Regions from separate parts of the Serratia sp. Ae19-1 genome, predicted to be linked through region 1. Evidence: predicted binding sites of a transcription regulator. Region 1 holds the regulator's gene; the other holds the start of a gene.
What was found. Region 1 encodes Fur, which represses iron uptake genes when iron is present. Its sites were predicted from a motif close to ATAATAATGAGAACNACTATCAA; they were not measured.
Positions count from the first base shown of each region.

Region 2: a site for Fur is predicted at 2,417-2,439, ahead of fes (enterochelin esterase). Genes of this name have one in related genera too.

Region 1 is NZ_JBCHWD010000001.1:351,411-355,794, reverse strand. It holds gene ybfF (esterase) at 141-914, shown strand; gene ybfE (LexA regulated protein) at 1,171-1,458, shown strand; gene fldA (flavodoxin FldA) at 1,722-2,261, shown strand; gene fur (ferric iron uptake transcriptional regulator) at 2,591-3,037, shown strand; gene AAIE04_RS01720 (beta-N-acetylhexosaminidase) at 3,286-4,384, opposite strand, start outside.
Region 2 is NZ_JBCHWD010000015.1:13,312-17,695, forward strand. It holds gene AAIE04_RS24585 (enterobactin synthase subunit F) at 1-737, opposite strand, end outside; gene AAIE04_RS24590 (MbtH family protein) at 770-976, opposite strand; gene fes (enterochelin esterase) at 951-2,330, opposite strand; gene AAIE04_RS24600 (TonB-dependent siderophore receptor) at 2,616-4,384, shown strand, end outside.

The DNA of each region.
Region 1 (4,384 bases):
GAGCGAACACAACAATGTGCCTCCGGACGGCAAATGCAGACTAATACCTATAGCCGGCACTGCCAAGCCCGCGCCGCGAAAATTCCGCATGATTCATCGTGCGATTCAATCATGATACCCTAATCTGAATCTCTCTCAGTATGAACTTCGCCATGAAATTACATTATCAACTGCTGGCCGCCGAGTCAGATGCGCTGCCGGTGCTGCTGATCCACGGGCTGTTCGGTAATCTGGACAACCTGGGCGTGCTGGCACGCGATCTGCACCAGCAGCACAGCGTGATCAAAGTCGATCTGCGCAACCACGGCCTCTCCCCGCGCGCCGACGACATGAACTACCCCGCCATGGCGCAGGATCTGCTGGCGCTGCTCGACGAACTGCAGCTGGATAAAGCGATCGTCATCGGCCATTCGATGGGCGGTAAAGCGGCGATGGCGCTGACCGCCATCGCGCCGGAGCGCATCGCTAAGCTGATCGTCATCGACGTGGCGCCGGTGGATTACCAGACTCGCCGCCACGATGAGATCTTCGCCGCGCTGAAGGCCGTCAGCGCCGCCGGCATCACCCAACGCCAGGCGGCCGCCCAGCTGATGCGCGACTATCTGCAGGAAGAAGGCGTGATCCAGTTCCTGCTGAAGTCCTTCCACAATGGCGAATGGCGCTTCAACCTGCCGGTGCTGATCGAACGCTACGAAGACATCACCGGCTGGCAGGACGTGCCGGCCTGGCCGCATCCGACGCTGTTCATTCGCGGCGGCCTGTCGCCGTACGTGCAGGACAGCTATCGTGCGGACATCGCCCGCCAGTTCCCGCAGGCCCGCGCCCATGTCGTCGCCGGCACCGGCCATTGGGTGCACGCCGAAAAACCGGACGCGGTGCTGCGCGCCATCCACCGTTTCCTCGACGAAGCCTGAAAAATACGCTCATCTGGCGAAAAAACGCGCTAAAGATAACGGCTTAGCGCGTTTAGCCCGCAGTTAGGCATTGTCGCCGCTCCATCTGCTGGGGTAATATGGCGCGCTATAATTTTGCCGCCGCGCCAGCGCGTTCGCGAACGCCGGTTCGGGGGTGAATTTGGGTTAGGGTTTATTGGCCCGAAGTGTGTTAACCGATGCCTCCGGAAGCGTGCGAGCGCTTTTTGATGCAAACTCCCTTGCAGTACCGCTACCTATGGCAAAAGAACAAACGGATCGCACGACGCTGGATCTGTTCGCAGATGAACGCCGTCCGGGGCGCCCGAAAACCAACCCGCTTTCCCGCGATGAACAGCTTAGAATCAATAAGCGCAATCAGTTACGGCGCGATAAAGTGCGTGGATTGCGGCGCGTAGAGCTGAAAATCAACGCGGATGCGGTGGACGCCCTGAACAAACTGGCGGAACAGCGCAACATTAGCCGCAGCGAACTCATCGAGCAGATGCTGTTGGCGCAACTGGCGGAAGAACAGCCGGAACATTGATCTCTTCGGCCGCACGCGCGGCGCGGCGTTAAGGACAACGCCGGATCGACCACGCTTTTCTTCATTCTCCGGCATCGCATAAATGCGATAAAACCCCGGCGCCACTTTCTGGCATGATACGCATTTACCGGCAAGAGACTGCGCCTGTCGGCGCTCGCCCCGTTGCGAAAGGCTCTTGTCATGGCATCATTTTAATCGGCGTCAGCGGCGGCAGTGCTGGCATCGAGTAATGCAATTACTTGAATTTAAAGGTTATACGCGATATGGCTACTGTAGGCATTTTCTTTGGCAGCGACACTGGCAATACCGAAAACATTGCCAAAATGATCCAGAAAATTCTCCAGAAACAGTTTGGCGACGACGTCTCTGAAGTACACGACATCGCTAAAAGCAGCAAAGAAGACCTGGAAGGGTTCGATATCCTGCTGCTGGGTATCCCGACCTGGTACTACGGTGAAGCGCAGTGTGACTGGGATGATTTCTTCCCGACGCTGGAAGAAGTCGATTTCAACGGCAAACTGGTGGCGCTGTTCGGCTGCGGCGACCAGGAAGACTACGCGGAATACTTCTGTGACGCGATGGGCACCATCCGCGACATCATTGAACCGCGCGGCGCGGCCATCGTGGGCCACTGGCCGACCAAAGGCTACCACTTCGAGGCCTCCAAAGGCCTGGCGGACGACAACCACTTCATTGGTCTCGCGATCGACGAAGACCGCCAGCCGGAGCTGACCAACGAGCGCGTCGACGCCTGGGTCAAACAGATCGTCGAAGAGCTGAGCCTGGCCGATATCGTCGGCTAAACGCCGCAACTGGCGAAAGGTTGAACAAAGGCCCTGTAAAGTGCATAGTGTGCGCACAGGGCCATCATCGGCAGCAGGGATTGCTGCGATAGAAGCTACAGATTTGTAACTTCCCACCCCGTCAAGGTAGACTGAGTTATCGGTTTATCCCACCCATCAAGGCGTTGCATGCAAAACATGCAATAGTGCAATTATATCTTTGTTAACAACCGGCGGTTTCCATTTAGTACAACCGGTTCTATAATGAGACGCATTAACTCTTTGTGCCGACCGATGCCACAGGCGAGTACGCCTCAACTTGATTAGCATAGTAACAGGACTGAATTCGCATGACCGACAACAACATCGCATTGAAGAAGGCCGGCTTAAAAGTCACGCTTCCGCGACTCAAAATCCTGGAAGTACTGCAAAATCCGGAATGCCATCACGTCAGTGCGGAAGATTTGTACAAAAAACTGATTGATATGGGCGAAGAGATCGGCCTGGCAACGGTTTATCGCGTACTGAACCAGTTTGACGATGCGGGCATTGTGACACGTCACAATTTCGAAGGCGGCAAGTCCGTGTTCGAACTGACCCAACAGCATCACCACGATCACCTGATTTGCCTGGACTGCGGCAAAGTGATCGAATTCAGTGACGAATCCATCGAAGTGCGCCAGCGTGATATCGCCAAGCAGCACGGCATTAAGCTCACCAACCACAGCCTGTACCTGTACGGCCACTGTGAAACCGGTGACTGCCGCGAAGACGAAACGCTGCACGACAAGAAGTAAGCCTGACCGGTTATGAAAAACCGCCTCACCCTGAGGCGGTTTTTTTATGCTTGCTGAACGGTGAGCAAAAAAATCCCCGGACCAGCCGGGGAAAGATCATGTCATGAAATACTACAATTGCAGCGGCACTGCGACTCCACGTACTGCTCTCACTTTCACGTCCGCTTCACGCCGACACGCGCAGAGGCGGACGCATTCCCCCTTCGTTAAGCGGCCCGCCGCCATGACGACAGGCCGATGCGCCGGGCTTAGACCTTCTCGGCGCGGCTGTAACGTTTACCGTCCGGACTGACCGAACGCACCTGCACCTCACCCGATACCGCCGGCTTGGCCTTGGCGTCATAACGCTGCCACTGCTTGCCGCCGTCGGTGGAATACTCGATGCCCAATCCCGGCAGCGCGATATTCGCCTCCAGCTTGCCGCCCGCTACGCGTGCGCCGGGCACCGGCAGACGATAAGCGACGCCGCCTTTGTCCAGCTTGGCCAGTTCACGCTGGCCCAGGATATTGGCGAAGCGCAGCCAGTCTTTCTCCAGCGCCTTGGTGTCGACAAAGTGGGTCTCCCCGCCTTTGTATTCGCGGCCGGCGCGATAGTCCTGCTCCCAACCGGCGCGGTGCCAGGCGCGTTCGGCCACCGACAGCGCGCGCGGGAAGATCATGTATTCCATCTGCGGATCGGTGCGCTGGGTTTCGCTCCACAGCTGAGCGGACAACCCGTAGGCTCCCGGCCACGGCTTGTCGCTCTTGGCGTTGAAGTGGTTGCCGTCGCGATCGACCGAGGTTTCCGCGTTCTGCGGCATGTTGTCCGGCGCGAAGCTGAACACCTTGCGCTCGTCGCTGAAGCGGGTACCCCAGTAGTAACCGCGCTCGTCCGGGTTCACCTCGTAAGGGAAGTCCATGTAGACGTAGTCCGGGTTGGAGACCACCACTTCATACCCTTTATTGGCCCAATCGTTGACGCTGTCGAAACCGCCCCAGTACAAGGTATCCCAGAAGTTGACGCCCACGCGCGAGGTGGCGAACGACTTCGCGCTCTCGGCGTCTTTCAGGCCGTCCTGCCAGGCCTGCATTCTGTCGATGCCGTGCGCCTTCACCAGCTTGCTGACCTCCTGGCCGAAGTAGCTCGGCAAGTGCTCCATGTCGGCCACCTTGCCTTCTTTGATCATCGTCTGGCAAACCTGCGACTTGGCCCACGGCTTGTCTTCGTTGCTCTGGTCGATGACGCCTTTACCCGGCTCCGGTTTCGCCTTGTCGGTATAGCCGGCGCCCAGGCGGATGTTTTTCGCCTCGTCGCCGCCGAAGTGCCAGGTTTTGATCGGCTGCCCGGCTTCTTTATGCATCTGGGCG
Region 2 (4,384 bases), on a different contig from region 1:
TGCGGATCGCAGCGCTGTTCCAGCCGGTGGATGCGCGGCGTGGGCGTTTGCCCGGCCAGCGGCTGCGGGCAGAGCGTGGCCGGCGGCGGCAGCTGCCGCGCTTTTTCGAGCCAGAAATCGGCGTCGCGTTGCCAGGCCGGGGCCTGCCGGTAAGCCTGGTATTCCGCCACCACGTCGCTGAACGCCGTGAAAGGCGTCGGTTCCAGCGCGTCACCGCGGCAAAGGTGGCTATAAATCGCCGCCACGCGGCGCGCGATGGCGGTGAAGCTGAAACCGTCCACCAGCAGATGGTGATAGCGCTGATACCAGAACCAGCGGTCATCCGCCAGGCGCATCACCACATGACGATACAGCGGCGCGCCGCTGCCGGCGCGCAGATCGCTCGCCAGATCGATATCCATCAGCGCACGTGCCGCGGCTTCGGGGTCCGGCGACGTCGTCAGATCGACAAGTTCCGGCGCGTGTATCGCCAGCGTGTCATCCAGCCATTGCACCGGCACGCCGTCGCGTTCCGCAAAACGCAGGCGCAGCATGTCCACCTCACCCAGGCCCCGAGTAATGGCCTGCAGCAAAGGTTCCACGGCGACAGGGCCGTTGAGTTCGATGGCGTGCGCCACCGCGTAAGCATTGCGATGCGGGGAAATTTGATCGGCGACCCAAATGCCGGGTTGCGCCGCGACCAGCGGCAATTCGCCCGCAAGCGCCGGGCCGCTGAGAGAGTTAGGGGTGTGTGACACTGCTTATTGCTCCCGTGATTACCTGGCGCCGGTCACGCCTCGCGTGCTGCGACCGGCAGAATGTCTTGCCAATGCTGTTCCAGCCATTCGGCGCACTCGGTGCGCGCCGCCGGGCCGAAGACGATCGTCCACTCGGACGGAATGGCGCGGAAATCCGGCCACAAACTGTATTGTTGTTGTACGTTGCGCAGCACCAGGCTGCGCTGCTGTAGATCATCGAACGGATTCAGGCTTTCCATCATGTGTTCCTCGTGCCGTTGCCGTCGCCGATGCCGGATAAGCGGTGGCGAAAGCGGAAGCCCATACCGCCTGCAGCCCGTCGGTCAGGCCGCTGCGCCAGCACAGCGCGTCATGCCCGCCTTCCACCACTCGGTAGTGCACCCGATGGCCGGCGTCGCTCAGGCGTGCCGCCATTTCGCCGCTGACCCGATGCACCAGCTTTTCCTGCGAACCGGCTTCCATAAAGACCTTCAGCGCGCCGTGGTTGCCCAGGCCGTGACGTTCTACCTGCTGCATCAGCCAGCAGGCGTCGTCGGGAATGCTCGGCAGCTGCAGCATGTCGCGCCGCGGCCACCAGTAGGAACCGGACTGGGTGATCACCGCACCGAAGCGCTGCGGCCAGCGCAGTCCGGCATACAGGGAGGCCAGGCCGCCAAAGCTTTGCCCCGCCACCACCGTATCGGCCGGCTTGTCGCTGTGCGGCGCCCAGTCGGCCAGCTGCGGCATCAGTTCTTCCTGCACCGCCAGCCAGAAGTCGTCTTTGCAGGTCAGTTCGCGCGACCGGTGCGGCAGATCGATAATATCGATCAGCACATACACCGCTTCCGGCAACGCCCCTTCGCGGGTCAGCTGCATCAGCGGCTCCCAGACCGGCATCTGCTTCGCCCAGAATTGGCCGTCGAGCAGGATAGCCAACGGGCGCTCGGCCGGCTTGCTGTCGCCGGTGGTGTAAATCCAGACGTCGCGGCTGTTGCCGAGACGCTCGCTCTGCCAGGTATGGCGCTGCAAACGCGCCGGCAGCGGCGGCGTGCAGCGCCCGCTGGCTATTTCATACTCATCGAATGAACGCCATACCGGCTGCGGCGGCGCATCCGGCATGTGCAGGCCGGAGACGCTGTGGCCGCTGGCGCTTTGCCAGGAGCGGTACGGGTTGAGCAGATCGGGGGTGGCGCTGGCGAACACCTGGTGCCACCAGTGCCGCAGGTTGTGCATGTTGGCGTGCGCATCGTCGCCGCTGAACGCCGGCGGCCGCTCGTCAAAGCAGGGGATAAAGCAGTAGCTGCCGCGCCAGGCGCCGCTCAGCTCGGTCTGCCAGTACCACACGTCGGTGCCGGCCAAACGCTGCAGGCTTTGCGGCGGATTCGGCTGATGATGGTCGGTCAGGCAGTTGATGTTGATCCACACGCGACGGTAGGCGGAGGTCAATTCGCATCCCTGAGGATCGCGCCAGAAAAAGGTGGTTCGCCACCGGCCGTTACCCGCCGGTTCTACCCATGGCGTACCGCGTCGTGCCACCGTCAACCACCACCCTGGACTGCCCGCATTGCTGCTGGCCAATAATCTGCTGCTTTCTGACTGTAGTTCTGTATTCACAACGCCTACCCATTTTGTAGTTGGCGGCACCGGGAACGTCGACTTTTCCCTATCGCCGGCCACCGCCCGAACGCACTGTACGCCAAATACTATTGATAATAATTTGCATTTGCAATAGTGTGTAAGGCTTGGAGATCGTGCTGGTATTGCGCGCAACGGACAGGGATCGGGGATACATCAATGGCATCCCTTGCCGCAGCCGATTTTCTATTTCCGACTACACAAAAAACTACAACCGCCCTTCCCCCCATTCGGCGAGGGATGGCAGCAAGGTAGGACACTCAAATGAAAAGCAAGCTATCACGTTATTCTTTAGCCACTCTTATCGGCTTGGGATTGGGCGCGTCCGCGTTCGCCAACGCCGCACAGCAGGCTGATACCACCACCACGGAAGAAAACAGCGGCGCCACGGATAAAAAGCCGCGCGGCGAAGACACCATCGTCGTCACCGCCGCCCGGCAGAACCTTCAGGCGCCGGGGGTGTCCACCATCACCGCCGACGAGATCAAGAAACGCCCGCCGGCGCGCGACATCAGCGAACTTATCCGCACCATGCCCGGGGTTAACCTGACCGGCAACTCCACCAGCGGCCAGCGCGGCAACAACCGCCAGATCGATATCCGCGGCATGGGCCCGGAAAACACCCTGGTGCTGATCGACGGCAAACCTGCCTCCAGCCGCAACTCGGTGCGCCAGGGCTGGCGCGGCGAGCGCGACTCGCGCGGCGATACCGCCTGGGTACCGCCGGAAATGATCGAACGCATCGAAGTGCTGCGCGGCCCGGCCGCGGCGCGCTACGGCAACGGCGCGGCGGGCGGCGTGGTCAACATCATCACCAAGAAGGCCGGCGATGCGCTGCACGGCTCGCTGAACGGCTACTTCAACGTGCCGCAGCACAAGCAGGAAGGCGCCACCAAGCGTACCGACTTCAGCCTGTCCGGCCCGCTGAGCGATTCCCTGAGCTTCCGCCTGTTCGGCGGCTACAGCAAAACGCAGGCCGACGCCTGGGACATTAACGAATCACATAAATCCGAACGCGTAGGCGCCTACGCCAGCAGCCTGCCCGCCGGGCGCGAAGGGGTGGTCGATAAAAACATCGACGCCTTGCTGCACTGGGACTTCGCCCATCTGCAGTCATTGGAGTTCGAGTATGCCTATGGCCGTCAGGGCAACCTGTATTCCGGCGATACCCAGAACACCAACACCAATGCCCTGGTGCAGAGCAACTACGGCAAAGAGACCAACCGCATCTACCGTGAAACCTTCGGCCTGACCCATCGCGGTGCCTGGGACAACGGCGTGAGCACCAACAACTACGTGCAGTTCGAGCGCACCCGCAACACCCGTCTGAACGAAGGACTGGCCGGCGGCACCGAAGGCATCTTCGACACCAAAAATACCGGGTTCGGCACCACCAAGCTGGACGACTTCCTGGCGCACAGCGAAGTCAGCGTGCCGTTTGAGCTGGGCGTTTCACAGACCGCCACGCTGGGTACCGAGTGGACCCAACAGCGGATGAAAGACGGCACGTCCACCAGCCAAACGCTGATGGGCGGCACCATTCCCGGCATGGGCAACGGCACGCGCAGCCCTTACGCTTCCGCGCATATCTTCTCGCTGTTCGCCGAAGACAATATCGAGCTGACCGACACCACCATGCTGACGCCGGGCCTGCGCTACGATCTGCATTCAGAATCCGGCAACAACTGGAGCCCGGCGCTGAACCTGTCGCAGGAACTGGGCGACTACTTCACGCTGAAAATGGGCATCGCGCGTTCCTATAAGGCACCGACCCTGTACCAGACCAACGGCAACTACCTGCTGTACAGCAAAGGCCAGGGGTGTGCGGGCAGCGATGTCAGAAACGGCTGCTACCTGCTGGGCAACGACGATCTGAAGGCGGAAACCAGCGTCAACAAAGAGATCGGGCTGGAGTTCCATAACGAAGGCTGGCTGGCCGGCGTAACCTACTTCCGCAACGATTACCACAACAAGATTGAAGCGGGTAACTCGCGCATCGCCACCAGCAGCACCGGCACGGCGGTTTATCAGTG